One region of the Kitasatospora sp. NPDC059160 genome, then DNA from elsewhere that is predicted to be linked to it. Evidence: riboswitches for the same ligand, from Rfam matches in the RefSeq annotation. Region 1 holds a riboswitch; each other region holds the start of a gene.

What was found. Region 1 has a riboswitch for cobalamin ahead of ACFXOZ_RS17575 (ribonucleoside-diphosphate reductase subunit alpha). Riboswitches for the same ligand answer to the same signal wherever they lie in the genome.
Region 2: linked by a shared signal. The riboswitch ahead of ACFXOZ_RS06945 (CoA-acylating methylmalonate-semialdehyde dehydrogenase) and the one ahead of ACFXOZ_RS17575 (ribonucleoside-diphosphate reductase subunit alpha) in region 1 are both predicted to bind cobalamin.
Region 3: linked by a shared signal. The riboswitch ahead of ACFXOZ_RS30475 (cobalamin biosynthesis protein) and the one ahead of ACFXOZ_RS17575 (ribonucleoside-diphosphate reductase subunit alpha) in region 1 are both predicted to bind cobalamin.

The regions. Positions count from the first base shown of each region.
Region 1 is NZ_JBHZCN010000036.1:28,579-35,545, forward strand. Features, by position in the region: gene ACFXOZ_RS17560 (DUF397 domain-containing protein) at 1-181, shown strand, start outside; gene ACFXOZ_RS17565 (hypothetical protein) at 220-693, opposite strand; gene ACFXOZ_RS17570 (ribonucleotide-diphosphate reductase subunit beta) at 791-1,807, opposite strand; gene ACFXOZ_RS17575 (ribonucleoside-diphosphate reductase subunit alpha) at 1,807-4,218, opposite strand; cobalamin riboswitch at 4,412-4,544, opposite strand; gene ACFXOZ_RS17580 (hypothetical protein) at 5,005-5,985, shown strand; gene ACFXOZ_RS17585 (glycoside hydrolase family 26 protein) at 6,125-6,967, shown strand, end outside.
Region 2 is NZ_JBHZCN010000011.1:55,400-62,366, reverse strand. Features, by position in the region: gene ACFXOZ_RS06950 (acyl-CoA dehydrogenase family protein) at 1-182, opposite strand, end outside; gene ACFXOZ_RS06945 (CoA-acylating methylmalonate-semialdehyde dehydrogenase) at 188-1,687, opposite strand; cobalamin riboswitch at 1,884-2,075, opposite strand; gene ACFXOZ_RS06940 (hypothetical protein) at 2,317-2,538, opposite strand; gene ACFXOZ_RS06935 (short-chain fatty acyl-CoA regulator family protein) at 2,685-4,076, opposite strand; gene aceA (isocitrate lyase) at 4,436-5,731, shown strand; gene aceB (malate synthase A) at 5,934-6,967, shown strand, end outside.
Region 3 is NZ_JBHZCN010000085.1:111-7,077, reverse strand. Features, by position in the region: gene ACFXOZ_RS30495 (cobyrinate a,c-diamide synthase) at 1-655, opposite strand, end outside; gene cobO (cob(I)yrinic acid a,c-diamide adenosyltransferase) at 660-1,265, opposite strand; gene ACFXOZ_RS30485 (putative cobaltochelatase) at 1,272-3,353, opposite strand; gene ACFXOZ_RS30480 (cobyric acid synthase) at 3,350-4,864, opposite strand; gene ACFXOZ_RS30475 (cobalamin biosynthesis protein) at 4,861-5,817, opposite strand; cobalamin riboswitch at 5,925-6,056, opposite strand; gene ACFXOZ_RS30470 (transcriptional regulator) at 6,250-6,942, shown strand.

The sequences.
Region 1 (6,967 bases):
CTGGAGAAAGTCGTCGTTCTCCGGTGCGCAGAGCAACTGTGTGGAGATAGCCATAGGCGGGGTTGGGGGCGTGCCGGTCCGGGACTCGAAGGACCCGGATGGGCCAGGTCTGCTGTTCGATGCTGATGCCTGGGCTTCGTTCGTGGCCGGGGTCAAGGGCGGGGAGTTCTTGGCCGAGTAGAAGAACAGGGGTGCCCCGGGTGGGGCACCCCTGGTGTGTCACGTGAGGTTGTCGGTCCAGAAGAAAATGGTCCGCAGGACGATGCCCGGGGCGCCGGCGCCGAAGGCGAGGACCATGGACTGGCCGACCGCGACATCCGTCGGGTCGATGCCCTGGGACCAGGTGACCTTGGCGTCGAGGCCGGGGATGGATCTTCCCGGGGCGTACGACCGGAAGCTGCCGTGGGCGTGGGCGATGAGGGTGCCGTTGCGGCGCAGCTCTGCGTGGCGGAGGCTGGTCGATCTCAACTCGTAGGTGCGGTCGCCCAGAATGGCCGTGCGGGTGCGGGACTTCCGGGTGGTCGGGATGTTGCTCCCGTTGATGTTCATCGCGCCGTGGTCGCGGTCGGGCACCACGGTGACGGTGGGCATCCCCGCCCCCTGCACCCGGGCCACGACGGTCGGCCAGCGGTCGTGGCTGAGCTGTATCGGTCCGAACGGGCCGTCGATCACCCGTTGTTGGAGCTTGGACATGTCTGTGCTACCCCCGTACGCCTGGAACCGAGAACAGCGGGGCTGCCGTGACGGCAGCCCCGCTGTGTCCCGCTGTTGAAGCCGAACGATATTCGACCTAGAAGTCGTCGTCGAAGGAGACCGAGCCCTCGACCGCGACCTGGTACGCCGACACCCGGCGCTCGAAGAAGTTGGTCAGCTCCTGGACGTTCTGGAGCTCCATGAAGCCGAACGGGTTGGTCGACCCGTACCGGATCGGCATCCCGAGCCGTGCGAGGCGCTGGTCCGCGACGGCCTGGAGGTACTCGCGCATCGAGGCGGTGTTCATGCCGGGCAGGCCGTCGCCGCACAGGTCCTGGGCGAACTGGAGCTCGGCCTCGACGGCCTCCTCCAGCATCTCGGTGACCTGCTTGGCCATCTCGTCGTCGAAGAGGTCGGGCTCCTCCTCGCGGACGGTGTCGACCACGGAGAACGCGAAGTCCATGTGCATGGACTCGTCGCGGAACACCCAGTTGGTGCCGGTGGCCAGGCCGTGCAGCAGACCGCGCGACCGGAACCAGTACACGTATGCGAAGGCGCCGTAGAAGAACAGGCCCTCGACGCAGGCCGCGAAGCAGATCAGGTTCAGGAGGAACGCGCGGCGGTCCTCCTTGGTCTGCAGCGAGTCGATGTGGTCGACCGCGTTCATGTACTTGAAGCAGAACTGGGCCTTCTGGTGGATGGAGGGGATGTTCTCCACCGCGGCGAAGGCCGCGTTGCGGTCCTCCGGGTCCGGAAGGTAGGTGTCCAGCAGCGTCAGGTAGAACTGGACGTGCACGGCCTCCTCGAACAGCTGGCGCGACAGGTACAGCCGCGCCTCCGGGGAGTTGATGTGCTTGTAGAGGCTCAGCACCACGTTGTTCGCGACGATCGAGTCACCGGTCGCGAAGAACGCCACCAGGCGGCCGATCATGTGGCGCTCGCCCTCGCTCAGCTTCGCCAGGTCGGCGACGTCCGAGTGCAGGTCCACCTCCTCGACGGTCCAGGTGTTCTTGATCGCGTCGCGGTACCGGTCGTAGAACGACGGGTAGCGCATCGGGCGCAGGGTCAGCTCGAAGCCGGGGTCGAGCAGCATCTTCTGGCGATCGTCGGACATTACTGGCAGGCCTCGCAGGACTCGGGGTTCTCCAGGGAGCAGGCCAGTGCGGCCTCTTCCTCGGGGGTGAGGGTCGGGGTGTTCACCGGCACCGGCGTACCAGCGGCGGTGCGGGCGGCACCCGAGGCGGCCTGGGCGATCCGGGTCGCGGGGCGCGAGCGCAGGTAGTAGGTGGTCTTGAGACCGACCTTCCACGCGTAGGCGTACATCGAGCTGAGCTTGCCGATGGTCGGCGCCGCCATGAAGAGGTTCAGCGACTGGCTCTGGTCCAGGTACGGCATGCGGGCCGCGGCCAGGTCGATCAGCGCGCGCTGCGGCAGCTCCCACGCGGTGCGGTACAGCGACCGGACCTGCTCCGGCAGCCAACCGAGCTCCTGGACGGAGCCGTTGGCGTCGCGCAGGGCGTCGCGGGTCTGCTGGTCCCAGACGCCGAGCTCCTTGAGCTCGCGCACCAGGTACGGGTTGACCTGGAGGAACTCGCCCGAGAGCGTCTCGCGCTTGAACAGGTTGGACACCTGCGGCTCGATGCACTCGTAGACGCCGGCGATGGAGGCGATGGTCGCGGTCGGGGCGATCGCGAGCAGCAGCGAGTTGCGCAGGCCGGTCTCGGCGATGCGGGCGCGCAGCGCCGTCCAGCGGTCGGTCCACTCCGGGGCGGCGCTCGGGAAGTGGTCGATGTGCAGCTCGCCGCGGGCGGCGCGGGTTTCGCCGTAGGCCTCGTGGCGGCCGAGCTGCTCGGCCAGGTCGGCGGAGCGCTCGTAGGCGGTGAGCATGATGCGCTCGGCGATCAGCGTGGACAGCCGGGCGGCCTCGGCGGAGTCGAAGTCGATCCGCAGCTTGAAGAAGACGTCCTGGAGGCCCATCACGCCGAGGCCGACCGGCCGCCAGCGGGAGTTGGAGGTGCCGGCCTCGGTGGTCGGGTAGAAGTTGATGTCCACCACGCGGTCGAGGAAGGTCACGGCGGTGCGGACGGTGGCGTCGAGGCGCTCCCAGTCCATGGCGCCGAGCAGGTCCTCGACGGACGCGCCCTCGGCCACGTGCGCGCCGAGGTTGACCGAGCCAAGGTTGCAGACGGCGGTCTCGGAGTCGTCCGTGACCTCCAGGATCTCGGTGCACAGGTTGGAGGAGTGCACCGTGCGGCCGGGCAGCGCGGTCTGGTTGGCGGCGCGGTTGGAGGCGTCCTTGAAGGTCATCCAGCCGTTGCCGGTCTGCGCGAGGGTGCGCATCATGCGGGCGTAGAGGGTCTGCGCCGGGATGGTGCGGACGGCCTTGCCGGCCAGCTCGGCCTTGAGGTAGGCCTCGTCGAAGTCGGCGCCCCACAGGTCGACCAGCTCGGGGACGTCGGCGGGGGAGAACAGCGACCAGTCGGCGTTGGCGTTCACGCGGCGCATGAACTCGTCCGGGATCCAGTGGGCCAGGTTGAGGTTGTGCGTGCGGCGCGCCTCCTCACCGGTGTTGTCGCGGAGCTCCAGGAACTCCTCGATGTCGGCGTGCCAGGTCTCCAGGTAGACGCAGGCCGCGCCCTTGCGGCGGCCGCCCTGGTTGACGGCGGCGACCGAGGAGTCGAGGGTGCGCAGGAACGGGACGATGCCGTTGGACTTGCCGTTGGTGCCGCGGATCAGGCTGCCGCGCGAGCGGATGCGCGAGTAGGACAGGCCGATGCCGCCGGCGTGCTTGGAGAGGCGGGCGATCTGCGCGTAGCGGTTGTAGATCGAGTCCAGGTTGTCCAGCGGCGAGTCCAGCAGGTAGCAGCTGGACATCTGCGGGTGCCGGGTGCCGGAGTTGAAGAGCGTCGGCGAGGAGGTCAGGTACTCCAGGCGGCTCATCAGGCCGTACAGCTCGGACACCTCGCGCACCGACTGCTCGGAGTCGCCGACCGCCAGGCCGCAGGCGACGCGGAGCAGGAAGTGCTGCGGGGTCTCGATCACCTTGCGGGTGATCGGGTGGCGCAGCAGGTAGCGGGACTGGACGGTGCGCAGGCCGAAGTACTCGAAGCGGTCGTCGCCCTTGGTGTCGACGAGCGCGTTCAGGGCGTCGGCGTGCTTGGCGACGAAGGCCGCGGTGGTGTCGCCGATCAGGCCCTCGGCGTGGCCGACGGCGATCGAGGCGGAGAAGGAGGTCGAGCCCTGGCTGTTCGCCTCGTCGACGATCTCCAGGGCGAGCAGGCGGGCGGCCAGCTTCGAGTACTGGGGGTCCTCGGCGATCATCGACGCGGCGGCGTCCACGGCCAGACCGCGCAGCTCGGCGAAGTCCGAGCCGGCGTGGCGGCCGCGCAGCGCGGCGGCGGCGACATGGCCGGGGTCGACCTCGGTGAGGTCGGCGCTGCGGTCGGTGAGCAGCCGCAGGAGAGCACCGCCGGGGTCGGAGACCGTCGGGTCGGTGAAGGCGGTACCGGAGCCCTGGGCGGGCAGGGTGACTGAGGCAGCGGTGGTCAAGGCGCTCTCTCCTGGCGGCGATCGTGCGGCGGTGATCGGGGTCACCCGGGCCGATCTGGGCAGGGGAGCACGGCGCGAACGCAAAAAGCGTCGCGCGAGGTGTCTCCCCGGCCCGCCCGCGAGGCCCGGAGGGGTGGTGCTGGTGCTTGGCGCGGCCTCTGCGGGAGGGCCGTGGCGCACGCTGTTCGGCAGGTACTCGGACTCGCGGTACGGCTGCTGGAGCCGCCCGCACACCGCTGCGGGGCAGTCCCGGATTCCCACCGGGTTCCCCTGCATCGACAGCAGAAGCGAGCATACATGTAGTGGTGTCTCCTCGATGCGACACCACATGTAGTACGGCGTGGTGTGTTGTCGCGATGACGGGTTGTGCCCGGGCCGGTGGCGGTTCGTGGACGTCCGAGGCCCGGAACCACGCTCCGGACGTGTCGCGGCCGCCCGCCGGACACCCCGGATCCGGGTGCCGGACACCCGGGCCCGGCGCGCCGGGCGTCCTGGTTTCGATACGGAACGGTCACCGGGCCGAGGGACGGTGCGGGTGATGCCCTACGATCTGGGCGCATGAGCGACGGAACTGGTGTACCTGGGCACGGGCCGCAGGGGACGCCTCCCGCCGGGCCGGGGGGCGCACAGAATCAGCAGCCGGTGGGGCCGGGTCCGGTGGCGCCGCCGGGCGGTGGTTTCGGCCCGCCGCCGGCCTCGTACGGACCGGTGGCGCCGGCGGCGCAGCCGTTCTCCCAGCCCGTCCCGCCGGTGCCCCAGCCGGTGCCCCAGCCGGTTCAGCCGCCGGCTCCGCAGCCGCAGTGGCAGCAGGCCCCGCAGCAGCCGGGTCCCCCGCAGCAGGCGGTTGCCGTGCAGCAGCCGGCCGCGCCGCAGCAGCCGGTCCCGCCGCAGCGCGTCGAGCCGGACTGGGCGGCGCTGGCGGACCGCAACGAGGCCGACGGCAGGCGCAAGCGCCGGGTGAGGATCATCGGCGGCGCGGTGGCCGTCGTCCTGGTGGGTGGTCTGGCCGCGGGCGGAGTGCTGCTGTTCGGCAAGAAGGACGACCCGGCCAAGCCCGGTGGCGGTGCGGTCGCGTCCGCGTCCGTCTCGGGCAAGCCGACCCCCGGCTCGTCGAACGGCGGCCCGTCGACCCCAGGCCCGTCGAACGGCGGTGCGGCCGCGGGAGGGCAGCCGGACGACCCGTCGAAGCCGATCTGGGAGGTCGCCACCGACCCGGCGCCGCAGGACGCGGGGGCGCTGTTCTCCGCGCTGCAGGTGACGGTCAACGGCGTGTCCTGGAACCGGACCGTGGTCGCGCTGGACCAGCCCTGCTGGGACGGCAACTCCACCACCGGCGGGCTCGGCAAGGTCCTCGGCGACCAGGGCTGCCAGAAGGTGCTCCGGGCGACGTACGTCTCCGGCGACAGCGCGGTGACGGTCGGCGTCGCGGTCTTCGACCACAAGATCCAGGCCGAGACGGCGATGAAGAACTACGCCGGGCAGCTCAAGGGCCTGCCCGCGCCGGGCGGCCCGGCGTTCTGCGCCAACCCCGGCTGCACCGGCACGCACAGCAGCCTGGGCCGGTACGCCTACTTCACCGTCGAGGGCTCGGCGAAGGGCGGCAACGCCCCTGACGCCGCCGCGACCGCGGCGTCCGCCGGGTTCGCCGAGCACGTGAAGGGCCAGCTGCTCCAGCGGGCCAAGGCGGCGGGCTCGGCCACGCCGGGTTCGCAGGGCACTCCGGCGGCCGCCGCGACCGGCTGACCCGCGGTGACACCCCGGTCCCGGCGGACCCGTTCGCCGGGACCGGGGGAGTGTGGCAGGCTCTCGTCGGAGTCATTCGTACGCGTGTTCCGGTTGCGTCCGCGGGGGTCGGCGCCGGCGAGAAACCGGAGGAGCGGTCGTGGCCCTGCCCAGAGTCCTGCGCGGTAGGCCGGCCGTGCTGGCTGCGGCCGGCATCGTGGTCGCCGCCGGCAGTCTCGTGCTGCTGGACCGCGACGACCGGACCGACCCCGGGCAGCCCGTCCGGGTACCGGTGTCGGTCGGCGCCCCCGGCCGTACCCTGCCGCCGGACGTGGGCCGGGACCTGCTGGCCCGGGACCCGCAGGCCTCGCCGAACGCCCGTGCCGTCCAGCAGTTCCTCGCGGACCTGGAGGCCCAGGCCCGCACCGGGCACAGCGGCGGCACGGTGATCGGCCAGCACGTCGAGGCGCACAACGAGCGCAACAACCCCGAGTACGGCGACTACCGGGGCACCAAGCAGGTCGGTTACTACTACAAGAAGGCCGCCGACATCACCGGCCGCCTGCCCGGCTTCATGGAGACCGACCTCGGCCCCGGCTACGGCCAGAACGCCTGGGGCGTCGGCAACCCGCGCTCCTACTCGGCCGGCCGCTGGCCCACCTGCCGCACCGGCTGGCAGTACACCGACGACGCCGTCGACCTGATGACCGCCGTCTGGTCCGGCCACCCGCGCGCCGACGACGGCACCTACGACGGCTCCGGCGTCCAGCAGAACTGCGACGGCAGCACCACCGAACTCCCGGACAACGGCGGGGCCCCGGCCGGGATCGTCGGCATGTCCTTCCACGAGCCCTACCCCGGGTCCGCCGTCAAGTCCTTCGACCGGGTGCTCTGTTCGAACTCCCCGGCGGCCAAGGACCCGGGCTGGTTCGGCCGGGTCGTGGACGCCGGGGGCGACACCCCCGAGTACCGCGCACTCGTCACCGACCTGTCCTACCTGGCC
Region 2 (6,967 bases), on a different contig from region 1:
CCGACGTCCTCCCGGACGTAGACCCCGGCGAGGCCGAGGTCGGCGGCCTTGCGCAGCACGTCCACCGGGAAGTGCTTGGCCTGGTCCCACTCGACCGCGTGCGGGGCCAGGTACTCGGCGGCGAAGGCTCCGACGGCCTCGGCGATCGCGGCCTGGTCCTCCGTCAGTTCACTGGTGTGCACGGCGTTCACCCCATCGTCGGCATGGTGAAGCTCGCGCCCTCCTTGACCCCGGAGGGCCAGCGCGAGGTGACGGTGCGGGTGCGGGTGTAGAAGCGGATCGAGTCCGGACCGTGCTGGTTGAGGTCGCCGAAGGCGGAGCGCTTCCAGCCGCCGAAGGTGTGGTAGGCGATCGGCACCGGGATCGGCACGTTGACGCCGACCATGCCGGTGTCCACCCGGCGGGCGAAGTCCCGGGCGGTGTCGCCGTCCCGGGTGTAGATGGCCACGCCGTTGCCGAACTCGTGCTCGCTGGGCAGCCGCAGCGCCTCCTCGTAGTCGGCGGCGCGGACCACGGTGAGCACCGGGCCGAAGATCTCCTCGCGGTGGATCCGCATGTCCGGGGTCACCCGGTCGAACAGCGAGGCGCCGAGGAAGTAGCCGCCCTCGTGGCCCTCAAGGCGGAAGTCCCGCCCGTCGACGACGAGTTCGGCGCCCTCCCGGACCCCGAGGTCGAGGTACCCGCGGACCCGCTCCAGCGCGTCGGCGCCGACCAGCGGGCCGAAGTCGGCAGCCGGGTCGTCCGAGCGGCCGACCTTGAGCGCGGCGATCCGCTCGACCAGCTTGGCCACCAGCGCGTCCGCGGTCTCCTCCCCCACCGGGACGGCCACCGAGATCGCCATGCAGCGCTCCCCCGCCGAGCCGTAGCCGGCGCCGATCAGCGCGTCGGCGGCCTGGTCGAGGTCGGCGTCCGGCATCACGATCATGTGGTTCTTCGCGCCGCCGAAGCACTGCGCCCGCTTCCCGTGGGCGGCGGCCGTCGCGTAGACGTACCGGGCGATCGGGGTGGAGCCGACGAAGCCGACGGCCTGCACCCGCTCGTCCTCCAGCAGGGTGTCCACCGCCTCCTTGCCGCCGTTGACCACGTTGAGCACGCCCGGCGGCAGCCCGGCCTCCAGGAACAGCTCGGCGAGCCGAAGCGGCACCGACGGGTCCCGCTCGGAGGGCTTGAGAACGAAGGAGTTGCCGCAGGCCAGCGCGGGTGCGGCCTTCCACAGCGGGATCATCGCCGGAAAGTTGAACGGCGTGATGCCGGCGACCACGCCGAGCGGCTGGCGCATCGAGTAGACGTCGATGCCGGTGCCGGCGTTGTCGGTGAACTCGCCCTTCAACAGGTGCGGGATCCCGGCGGCGAACTCCACCACCTCCAGGCCGCGTTGGAGGTCGCCGTGGGCGTCGGCCACAGTCTTGCCGTGCTCGGCGGAGAGCAGCCGGGCCAGCTCCTCCTTCTCCTGCTCGACCAGTTGCAGGAAGCGCAGCAGCACCCGCGCCCGCCGCTGCGGGTTCCAGGCCGCCCACGCGGGCTGGGCCTGGGCGGCGTCGGCGATCACCGCCTCGACCTCGGCCCGGTCGGCCAGCGGCACCCGGGCCTGCACCCGGCCGGTGTTGGGGTCGAAGACGTCGCCGTAGCGGCCGGACGTCCCGGCGACGCGCTTGCCGCCGATGAAGTGGGTCAGTTCGCGGACCATCGGTTCCTTCTCTCGTCACGGGTGGGGAGAGGAGGAATGGAGAGAGCACGCCGCGGCAGCGGACGTACGGTCGTACGCCGTCGCGGCAGGCGTAAAGTGACGAACCGTCAGGGGCGATGGGCCCCGACGGTCGGCAGCACGGCAGCGGAGCGGGAACAGCGGCCCGGAGTCATGCGTGTCGTCTCCATCCTCGTGGAAAACACGGATCATCCGCGGCCGGTATCCTGACTCCCGGATCCACGCCCGCCCCCTGGCCTTCCCGGCTGGCTGCCAGTGGCCGTCATCTGCGAGGACGAACTCCCCGGTCACAGTGGCGGGACCGTGCCGGACTCACACCGGCTTCCCTGACACCGCGGACCTGCCGTCGACCATATAGTTGGACGTCCTAGTAAGTCCAGACCCACCGCCGCGCGACGCGGGCCCGAGCGGTCACAGGGCCACGACGGGTCACAGGGCCAGGACGGGCCGGTGGTGGTCGAGCCAGAGCGCGAGGTCGACCACGCGTTCCTGTAGAGCGAGGTGTCCGTGTCCCCGACACCGATCGGCGAGTCCCGGGCCGCGACCACGGCCTTTCGCCGGACCGGCGGCGGGTCATCGGACCGCCGCCCCCGGGCGCCGTTCGATCGCGTTCAGCCGGCCGAAGCCGCCGAGAGGTCCAGCAGTCCCTCCTTGGCCTGGCGCACCAGGTCGCGGAACTGGTCCTCGCTCATCCGGATCTGCTGACCGAAGTCGTCGGTGATCCTCACCCGCCGGTCCACCGGGGCCTCCCGGTCCAGGAACACCTGGGGGCAACCGCAGTTGCAGTTGCCGCAGAACGTCGCGAAGGGCTGTGGCGTCTCGTCGCCGGCCATCCGTCCCACCTCACTTCCGCCCGTGGTGCACGGGGCTTCCGGGCTGGCGATGCCCGCCGCCCAATGTCACCAAACCCGATGGCAGGAAGGGTGGTTGTACTCGTCCGACGGCCCTCCGGGGGCTGCCTCGCCCCGTGCGGCACCGCTCAGGAGGACGCCGGGTACGGGACGAAGGTGCTGGTGTGCTCGTCGACGGCCAGCGGGCGGCCGATCGCCGGGGCCGAGCGCTGGGCGCAGGCCGGGCGTTCGCAGACCTTGCAGCCCAGGCCGATCGGGGTGGCGGCGGCCTCGTCGGTCAGGTCAAGGCCGGCGGAGTACACCAGCCGCCCCGCGTGCCGGAGTTCGCAGCCGAGGCCGATGGCGAAGGTCTTGCCGGGCCGGCCCCAGCCGCCGGGCGAGCGGGTGACGGCGCGGGCCGTCCACAGGTAGCGGCGCCCGTCCGGCATGGCGGCGACCTGGACGTGGACCCGGCCCGGGGCGGCGAAGGCGTCGTAGACGTTCCACAGCGGGCAGGTGCCGCCGGTGCGGGAGAAGTGGAAGGGCGTGGCGGACTGCCGCTTGGAGACGTTCCCGGCCCGGTCGACCCGGACGAAGGAGAACGGCACCCCGCGCAGGCCGGGGCGCTGGAGGGTGCTGAGGCGGTGGCAGACCGTCTCGTAGCCGACGCCGAAGTGGTCGGCGAGGTGCTCGATGTCGTAGCGGGCGGACTCGGCCTCGGCGTGGAAGGCGGCGTAGGGCAGGACGAGGGCGGCGGCGAAGTAGTTGGCCAGGCCGATCCGGGTGAGCGAGTGCGCGGCCGAGCCTTCGGGGCTGTCCTGGGCGGCGAGTTCGGAGAGCAGCGCGTCGTGTTCCAGGTAGCCGAGCTGGGTGGCCAGCCGGAAGGCCTGCTGGCCGGGGCGCAGCCGGTCCGACAGCCGCAGCGTCCGGGTCCGCGGCTCGTACCGGTGCAGCTGCTCCCCGCCGGAGGTGAGCCGTACGCCGTGCACGTCGGCCAGCCGTTCGGCCAGCACCGCCCGCACCCCGCCGCGCCGCAGCCGGATCTCGCCCGCCAACTCCTCGGCGGCGGTGTCGAGTTCATGGACGTAGTTCTGCCGGCGGTAGAAGAACTCGCGGACCTCCTCGTGCGGGGTCCGGGTGTCGGCGGCCGGGCCCCGGTCCCCCGCGAGGACGGCGAGCTGCTCGGCCAGGGTGCGACGGCCGCGCCCGAGGTCGGTCAACAGCCTTGCCACGGCGGGCAGTCGGGTGGCGACCTCGTCGAGGTCACCGGGGGTGATCCGGCCGGACGCGAGCTCCTCGCCGAGGCCGTCGCGCAGTTCGGCGGCGAGCCGGGCGCTGTCCGGCGGGGCGAAGTACCCGGCCTCCACGCCGAACGCCTCGGTGAGCCGCAGCAGGACGGGGACGGTCAGCGGGCGGGCGTCGTGCTCCAGCTGGTTGAGGTAGCTGGGCGAGAGGTCGATCATCCGCGCCGTGGCGGCCTGGCTCAGTCCGCGTTCCTCCCGGAGCCGGCGCAGCCTGGCCCCGGCGAAGGCCTTCCCCATCGCCCCGCACCTCCGTGTCCGGCCGTCGGGTCGGGCCGGTGCGGCGCAGCCTAGCCGCAACGCCTCCGGGCAAGCCTTCGCAAGCTTCGCGGATTCGCCGGGCGGGCTTCGCGGAACTTGGCACGGCTCCACCGGTGACGGCGGCCGCGTCGGCTGCCAGAGTCGGTGCTGCGGCCGGGAGGCGCCCAGAACGGTGGCGAACGGGCAGGTCAACTGCCCTGACCTGTCGTCCGGGTGACCACGTCCCGCGGTGTTCCACCGCTGCCCGGCGCCACCCGGCCGCCCTCTCGCCACGTCGTGAGAGGTCGCTCACATCCTTCGCAACGTCCTTCGCAGAGCATCCCCGGGAGTCGATCACCATGACCCAGTCGGTTCGGCAGCAGCAGGAGCAGCAGGCGGCGGAGCTGGCCGCCCGGTGGGCGTCCGACCCCCGCTGGGCCGGCATCGAGCGCACGTACGGCGCGGCGGACGTCGTCCGGCTGTCCGGTACGGTGCGCGAGGAGCACACCCTGGCCCGCCGCGGCGCCGAGCGCCTGTGGAAGCAGCTCCACGAGCAGGACTACGTGCACGCCCTGGGCGCGCTGACCGGCGGTCAGGCCGTCCAGATGGTCAAGGCCGGGCTCCAGGCGATCTACCTGTCCGGCTGGCAGGTCGCGGCCGACGCCAACCAGGCCGGCCAGACCTACCCGGACCAGAGCCTCTACCCCGCCAACTCCGTCCCCCAGGTGGTGCGTCGGATCAACAACGCGCTGCTGCGCGCCGACGGGATCGACGCCGCCGAGGGCACCGACGGCGGCCCGGACTGGCTGGTGCCGATCGTCGCCGACGCCGAGGCGGGCTTCGGCGGCCCGCTGAACGCCTTCGAGCTCACCAAGGCCATGATCGCGGCCGGCGCCGCGGGCATCCACTACGAGGACCAGCTGGCCTCCGAGAAGAAGTGCGGCCACCTCGGCGGCAAGGTGCTCGTCCCCACCGCCCAGCACGTCCGCACCCTCAACGCGGCCCGCCTGGCCGCCGACATCGCCGACGTGCCGACCCTGGTCGTCGCCCGCACCGACGCGCTGGCCGCCAACCTGCTCACCACCGACGTGGACGAGCGCGACGCCCGCTTCTGCACCGGCGAGCGCACCGCCGAGGGCTTCTACCGGGTCGAGCCCGGCATGGCGCCGGTGATCTCCCGCGGCCTGGCCTTCGCCCCGTACGCGGACCTCATCTGGGTGGAGACCGGCACCCCGGACCTCGCCCAGGCCCGGGAGTTCGCCGAGGCGCTCAAGGCCGAGTACCCGGACAAGATGCTGGCCTACAACTGCTCGCCCTCCTTCAACTGGAAGGCCGCCCTGGACGACGACCGGATCGCCAAGTTCCAGCGGGAGTTGGGCGCCATGGGCTACCGCTTCCAGTTCATCACGCTGGCCGGCTTCCACGCCCTCAACCACTCGATGTTCCAGCTGGCCCGCGGCTACGCCGAGCACGGCATGACGGCCTACGTCGACCTCCAGGAGGCCGAGTTCGCGGCCGTGCCGGACGGCTACACGGCCGTGAAGCACCAGCGCGAGGTCGGCACCGGCTACTTCGACCAGGTCTCCACCGCGCTCAACCCCGACGCCGAGACCCTGGCGCTGACCGGCTCCACCGAGGCCGAGCAGTTCCACTGATCCTCCGATCCCCGCCCGCCCGGTGGGTTCGGTCGTCCACCCACCGGAGCGTGCCACCCCGGCGGCCCGTACGGCGGAGCGAGGGAGCTCCGTGCCGCCCACCCGCCCGGGGCCGCGTTGAGGGACGCGGCCCCGGGCCCCACCCGTCCCCGCCCGACCCGTCCCCACCTGACCCGCCCCGCCTGCTTCCCTGGAGAACCGGATGAGCCAGTCCCGTCGCGTCGAGGTCCTCGGAGAGCCCGAGGACCGCTTCGAGGAGGTCCTCACCCCCGAGGCCCTCGCCTTCCTCGCCCGGCTGCACGACGGGTTCGCCGCCCGCCGCACCGAGCTGCTCGCCGAACGCGCTCGCCGCGCCGCCGAGTTGGCGTCCGGCGGCACCCTGGACTTCCGCCCGGAGACCGCCGCCGTCCGCGCGGACGCCAGCTGGCGGGTGGCCGGCGCCGGCCCCGGCCTCACCGACCGCCGGGTGGAGATCACCGGCCCGCCCGAGCGCCGGATGGCCGTCAACGCCCTCAACTCCGGCGCGAAGGTGTGGCTCGCGGACTTCGAGGACGCCACCTCCCCCACCTGGCACAACCTGGTGACCGGCCAGCTGAACCTGGCCGACGCGATCGAGCGCCGGATCGAGGAGACCACCCCGGACGGCAAGCACTACTCCGTCGGGACCGACCCGGCCACCATCGTGGTCCGCCCGCGCGGCTGGCACCTGGACGAGGCCCACTTGCTGATCGACGGCCGCCCGGCCGTCGGCGCCCTGGTCGACTTCGGCCTCTACCTCTTCCACTGCGGCCGGCGCCAGATCGAACGCGGCAGCGGCCCGTACTTCTACCTGCCCAAGCTGGAGAACCACCTCGAAGCCCGGCTGTGGAACGACGTCTTCACCGCCGCCCAGGCCGAGTTGGGCATCCCGTACGGGACGGTCCGCGCCACCGTGCTGATCGAGACCATCACCGCCGCCTTCGAGATGGACGAGATCCTCTACGAACTGCGCGACCACGCCGCCGGGTTGAACGCGGGCCGCTGGGACTACCTGTTCAGCCTGATCAAGAACTTCGCCCAGCACGGCCCGCGTTACGTCCTGCCGGACCGCGCCACCCTCACCATGACCCAGCCCTTCCTGCGCGCCTACACCGACCTCCTCGTGCGCACCTGCCACCGGCGCGGCGCCCACGCCATCGGCGGGATGGCCGCCGCGATCCCCCAGCGCGACCCGGCCGCCAACGCCGTCGCCCTGAC
Region 3 (6,967 bases), on a different contig from region 1:
AAGCCGCCACCAGGGAGCCCATGTCGGCAACGGCCTGCAAGGCCTCCGCCGAGCGCTCCACCGCCGGGATCAGCCCGAGGTGCCGGGACGGCGTGGCCACGGCCGCCGAGCGGCGCAGCGCGCCCAGCACGGGCACCCCGGAGCCCTCCTCCAGGGCCTCGCGCAGCAGGTGCTCGTGCCGGTCGGAGGCGACCCGGTTGAGGATCACCCCGGCGAGCCGCACCTGCGGGTCCCAGGAGGCGAAGCCGTGCACCAGCGCGGCCACCGAGCGGGACTGCGAGGAGCCGTCCACCACCAGCACCACGGGGGCCCGCAGCAGCTTGGCGACGTGCGCGGTGGAGGCCAGCTCCCCGCGCCCGGAGGCCCCGTCGAACAGGCCCATGACGCCCTCGACCACGGCGACGTCCGCCCCCGCCGCGCCGTGCAGGAACAGCGGCGCGATCCGCTCCGGCCCGCACATGAAGGCGTCCAGGTTGCGGCCCGGGCGCCCGGCGGCGAGCGCGTGGTAGCCCGGGTCGATGTAGTCGGGGCCGACCTTGTGCGGCGACACCGCCAGCCCGCGCGCGGCGAGCGCCGCGATCAGGCCGGTGGCGACGGTGGTCTTGCCGGCGCCCGAGGAGGGCGCCGCGACGACGAGGCGGGGGACGTTGTTCAAGAGGTCACCACTCGATACCGCGCTGGCCCTTGCGGCCGGCGTCCATGGGGTGCTTGACCTTGGTCATCTCGGTGACCAGGTCGGCGACCCCGGTCAGCGCCTCGGGCGCGTACCGGCCGGTGATGACGACGTGCTGGCTGCCGGGGCGGTCCTGGAGCACCGCGACGACCTCCTCCGGGTCGATCCACCCCCAGTGCATCGGGTAGGTGAACTCGTCCAGGACGTAGAAGCGGTAGGTCTCGGCGGCGAGGTCGCGCTTGACCTGCTCCCAGCCCTCCTTGGCCGCCTCCTCGCTGGTCATCTCCTGCTCGGCGGAGCGCTGGATCCAGGACCAGCCGGAGCCCATCTTGTGCCAGTCGACGGTGCCGCCCTCGCCGGAGGCGCCGAGCACGCGCAGCGCGTTCTCCTCGCCGACCTTCCACTTGGCGGACTTCACGAACTGGAACACCCCGACCGACCAGCCCTGGTTCCAGGCCCGCAGCGCCATGCCGAAGGCGGCCGTGGACTTGCCCTTCCCGGGGCCGGTGTGCACGGCGGTGATCGGCTGGGTACGGCGCTGACGGGTCGTCAGGCCGTCGTCGGGAACGCTCTCGGGGACACCCTTGGGCATGTCGGCTCAGGCCGCCTTTCGGATCGAGGTGGAGACGGGTCGGTTGGCGCGGACGAGCGAGGCCACGCCCTCCGCGCGCAGCTCGTCCAGGCTGACGGCGCTGCCGCCGAGCAGCCCGGCCAGGGTGCGGGCCAGGCCCAGCCGGACCGGCCCGGACTCGCAGTCCAGCACCACGCTCGCGGTGCCCTGGGCGGCGAACAGGGTGGCCGCCCGCTGGGAGCGGGCGAGCGCGTCCCGCCCGCCGGTGGCCCGGCCGTCGGTCACCACGACCAGCAGCGGGCGCCGGTTCGGGTCGCGCAGCCGCTCGACCCGCAGCACCTCGTGGGCGCGCAGCAGGCCGGCCGCCAACGGGGTGCGCCCGCCGGTGGGCAGGGTCTCCAGCCGGGCGGCGCCGACCTCCACCGAGGAGGTGGGCGGCAGGGCCAGTTCGGCGTCCGCGCCGCGGAAGGTGATCATGCCGATCTTGTCCCGGCGCTGGTAGGCGTCCATCAGCAGCGACAGCACCGCGCCCTTGACGGCGGTCATCCGCTGCCGGGCGGCCATCGAGCCGGAGGCGTCCACCACGAACAGCACCAGGTTGGACTCCCGTCCCTGGCGCACCTGCTCGCGGAAGTCGTCCTTGTGCAGCACCAGCGCCCGGCCGGCCCGCCCACGCGCCACCTGGTGCGGCGCGGCGGCCTGGAGGGTCGCGGTCAGGTGCAGCCGGCTGAGCGCACCCTGCGGGCGGCGGGCCCGGACGGTGTGCCCGCCGGTGGTCTCGGCGGGGGAGCGCCGGCCCTGGGCGCCGTGGCCGGTGCCCTGCACGGTGAACAGCCGCGTCCGGTACGGGTCCCCGGCCGCGACCGGTGCCGACTCCCGGGCGGGGGAGGGGTGCTGGGCCGGTACGGGCTGCGGCTCGGGCGCCTCGGTGTCCGTGGCCGCGGGCTCCGGGGCCGCGCCGTCGGCCGGCTCGGGCGCGCCGCCGCCGTCGGGGCCGCCGTCACCCGGGCCGCCGTCACCGCCCCCGTCCGGACCGTCCCCGTCGGGCTCCGGCCCGTCACCCTCCGGATCCGGCTCGACCTCCGGCTCCTCCGGCTGGGCGTGCTCCTCCAGCGTGCGGTCCAGCTGCTCCTCGTCCAACCCCGGGGCGTCGAAGGGGTTGCGGCGGCGCCGGTGCGGCAGGGCCAGCTGGGCGGCCTTGCGGACGTCCTCCTCCAGCACCTCCGTCCGCCCGGCCCAGGCGGCCAGCGCGACCGCGGTGCGGGCCATCACGATGTCCGCGCGCAGCCCGTCCACCTCGAACGCGGCGCACACCGCCGTGATCTGACGCAGCGCCACATCCGTCAGCTCGACCTTCGGGAGCAACTCCCGCGCCGCGGTGATGTGTTCGGCCAGCTCCCGCTCCTCCGCCGCGAACCGGTCGGCGAACCCGGCCGGATCGGCGTCGTAGGCGAGCCGGCGCCGGACCACCTCGGCGCGCTCGGCCGGCTCCCGGGTGGCGGCGATCTCGACGGTCAGGCCGAAGCGGTCGAGCAGCTGCGGCCGCAGCTCGCCCTCCTCCGGGTTCATGGTGCCGACCAGCAGGAACCGCGCCGCGTGCCGTACCGACACGCCCTCGCGCTCGACGTAGGAGCGGCCCATCGCGGCGGCGTCCAGCAGCAGGTCCACCACGTGGTCCTGGAGCAGGTTCACCTCGTCGATGTACAGCACGCCGCGGTGCGCCTTGGCGAGCAGGCCGGGCTCGTACGCCTTGACGCCCTCGGCCAGCGCGCGCTCCAGGTCGAGCGAGCCGACGATCCGGTCCTCGGCCACGCCGACCGGCAACTCGACCAGCTGGGAAGGCCGTTGGTGGCTCCCAAAGGTGGCGTGCGGGCCGTCCGGGCACTGCGGGTCCGGCCCGGCCGGGTCGCAGGCGAACCGGCAGCTGTCCACGACGGCGATGGCGGGCAGCAGCCCGGCCAGCGCGCGCACCATGGTCGACTTGGCGGTGCCCTTCTCGCCGCGCACCAGCACGCCGCCCACGGCCGGGGAGACCGCGTTCAGCAGCAGCCCGAGCCGCAGGTCGGCCATCCCGACGATCGCGGTGAACGGATAGCGGACCTCACTCATGCGTCACTCCCAGGTGCTCCGGGCAGGAGGAACGGCAGCGATCCGGCCGCCGGCACCCCGCCCTCGATCAGCTTCCACAACGCGTCGGTGTCCGCGTGCTCCTCGATCAGGTCGCCCAGCCGGTCCAGCCGGGACTCGCGCGCCACGGCGAACGAGGTGTCCGGCGCCGGTACGAACGCCCGGCCCGCCAAGTCGGCGACCTCGCGCAGGAGTTCACGGCGGAAGCCGTCGTTCTCCAGCGCGCCGTGCCAGGTGGTGCCCCAGACCGAGCCGACCCGGCAACCGTCCAGGAAGGGAACGCCCCCCTCGACGGCCACCACCCCGTGGTGGATCTCGTACCCCTCCACCCGCTGCCCGTACGCCTCGCCGACCGGCCGCGCCAGCACCTTCTCGACGCCGAAGCGCACCCGGGTCGGCAGCAGCCCGAGTCCGTCGACCACACCGGCCTTCGACTCGACCTCGTCCTCGATCGAGTGCGCCAGCATCTGGTAGCCGCCGCACACCCCGAGCACCGGCCGCCCGGCCGCCGCCCGCGCCTTCAACGCCGGCTCCAGGCCGCGCTCGCGCAGCCAGGCGAGGTCCGCCACGGTCGCCCGGGTGCCGGGCAGCACCACCAGGTCGGCGTCGGCCAGCTCCTCCGGCCGGGTCGCCCAGCGCACCAGCACGCCCGGCTCCTGGGCCAGCGCGTCCAGGTCGGTGAAGTTCGACAGGCGCGGGAAGCGCACCACGGCGACCCGCAGCACGTCCGCCCCCAGCGGCCCGCGCCCGTCCACCCGGTCCACCACGGTGGACAGGTCCAGCGAGTCCTCGGCGTCCAGCCACAGGCCCGGCAGCATCGGTAGCGTGCCCAGCACCGGACGGCCGGTCAGCTCGTGCAGCATCTCCAGCCCGGGCGCCAGCAGCCGGGCGTCACCGCGGAACTTGTTGACGAACCAGCCGGCCACGTGCCGCTGGTCCTCCGCCGACAGCAGCGCCAGCGTCCCGTACATCGCCGCGAACACCCCGCCGCGGTCGATGTCCCCGACCACCACCACCGGCAGCGCGGCGGCCGTGGCCAGGCCCATGTTGGCGATGTCCCGGTCGCGCAGGTTGATCTCGGCGGGGGAGCCGGCGCCCTCGCACACCACCACGTCGTAGCGGGCGCGCAGATCGGCCAGGCACTCCAGCGCGCGCTCCAGCAGGACGGGCTTGCGCTCCCGGTAGTCCAGCGCGCCCACCTCGGCCACCGGCCTGCCCAGCAGCACCACCTGGCTGCGGCCGTCCGCGCCCGGCTTGAGCAGCACCGGGTTCATCGCCGCCTCCGGCTCCACCCGGGCGGCCTGCGCCTGCATCGCCTGGGCGCGGCCGATCTCGGCCCCGTCGGCGGTGACGAAGGAGTTCAGCGACATGTTCTGCGCCTTGAACGGCGCCACCCGCACGCCCTGGCGGGCCAGCCACCGGCAGATCCCGGCCGTCACCACGCTCTTGCCCGCGTCCGAGGTCGTCCCCGCGACCAGCAGTGCGTTGGTCATGCCCCACCCCTCTTCCTCATCAGCATGCGCAGCAGGACGTGCCCCGCGACCGTCGTACCCAGCGCCAGCGCGCCCACCCGCCGGGACAGCGTGCAGGCCCGCTCGATGTCGTCCACCGTCACCGGCCGCAACTCCGCACCCAGGACGGGCCGGTGCTCCACCCGCTCCCCGTACCGCAACGTCCCGCCCAGCCGGACCCCGACCGCCCCCGCGAAGGCCGACTCGGCCTGGCCCGCGTTCGGGCTCGGGTGCGCGGAGCCGTCCCGGCGCCAGACCCGCCAGGCGGTCCGGGGCTCGGGCGCGGCGGCCACCGTCAGCAGGGCCGTCAGCCGGGCGCCCGGCCAGCCCGCCACGTCGTCCAGCCGGGCCGAGGCCCAGCCGAAGCGGGCGTAGCGGGGCGAGCGGTGGCCCACCATGGCGTCCAGGGTGTTCACCGCGCGGAACGCCAGCAGCCCCGGCGTGCCCGCCAGGGCACCCCAGGCCAGTGCGTTCACCACGGCATCCGCCGTGTTCTCGGCCACCGACTCGACCACCGCCCGGGCGATCTGCTGCCCGTCCAGGGCACTCGGATCCCGCCCGCACAGGTGCGGCAGCCGCTCCCGGGCCGCCGTCAGGTCGCCCGCGGCCAGCGAGCGTCCGACGGTGCGGGCCTCCCGGGTCAGCGAGGTGCCGCCGAGCACCGTCCAGGTCGCCGCCGCCGCCAACGCGGCCCGGCCCAGCGGACGGCGCCCGACCGTACGGTCCAGGGCGAGCGCGCCGGCCGCGACCGCACCCACGCACACCGCGGTGTACCCGGCTCCTGCTGCCCGGTCGTCGCGCCACAGCCGCCGCTCCAGCCGCCCCGCGGCCGTGCCGAACAGGGCGACGGGGTGGCCGCGGCGCGGGTCGGCGTACCGGGCGTCGGCGGCGTAGCCCACGAGCGCGCCCAGGCCGAAGGCGGCGGCGCGGGTCAGCGGGCGCACAACATCGAGAAGCCGGGGATCCAACCGGGCGGGGCAGCCTGCATCGCGTGGGTGTCCTCACTCAGGGTCCGCGCCCTGGATCGACGTACCGGGGGCGAGAGTCTCCTGGCTTCCGGGTCCGACGCACCCCCGGGCCTTCCAACGGCCCCTGACGGTCCGCCGTGGCACTTTCCGAGCGTGCTCCCCGGTGACAGTGGCGGGACCGCGCCGGACTCGCACCGGCTTCCTCTCCATGCCTCCGTTTGGCCCCAGGATCCCATCACGCGCCCGAACCGGGAGTCAACCGAGGTCACGGAGGGGTTGGTCACACGACGCACCCGCCCCCGCCCTGTGCGATCGCCCAGTACCACCGAGAGCCCGGCGCCCCCGCTTCGTGCGTTCGGCGGCTGGGGCCGCGCCGCAGGCCACGCCTACGGTTCGGCCATGCGCCGCAGAAAGCCCCCCGTCGCCGCCCCCGCCCCGGTGCCGTTCTCGCCGGAGGCCGCCCGGGCTCACCGAACCGGCCTCGGGCTGACCCCCGAGCAGGTCGCCGAGGGCATGGCCGCACACGGCGTCCGACTGCTGCCCGGCCACGTCCTCGCCTGGGAGGACGGCGTGCTGCGCCCCGGCGAGACCGAGTTCATCGCCCTGGCCCGCGCCCTCTGGTGCCCGGCCGCCGCCCTGATGCCCGGCCACCCCGTCAGCCTGCGCGACCACCGCCTCGCCCGGGAACTCCCCCCGGAAACCGTCGCCGAACGGGTCGGCATCCCCCTGCCCACCTACCGCCAGGCCGAACTGACCGGCGACTGGGACGGCGACCCGGACCAGACCCACGCCCTCGCCCAGGTCCTCGGCCTGCGCCTCACCGAACTCGTCGAGGCCACCGGCCGCCGCGAGACCCTCGACGCCCTGCTCCGCCAGTGCGTGGCCGGCCGCTGGCAACCCCACCTCCGCCCGATCGCCCGCCTCGTCCCCGTCCCCGAACCCGACCTCGCCGCCGTCCTCCCCGTCCTCCACCAGGAACACCACATCCCCTCCCACTGGGGCACCACCACCCACCCCACCACCCCCACCCCACCCCTCACCCCCCGCTTCTGGCACCTCCTCAGCACCCACCACCCCACCATCCCCGTCTGACCACCCCCAAGGAGCCGGAAACCCA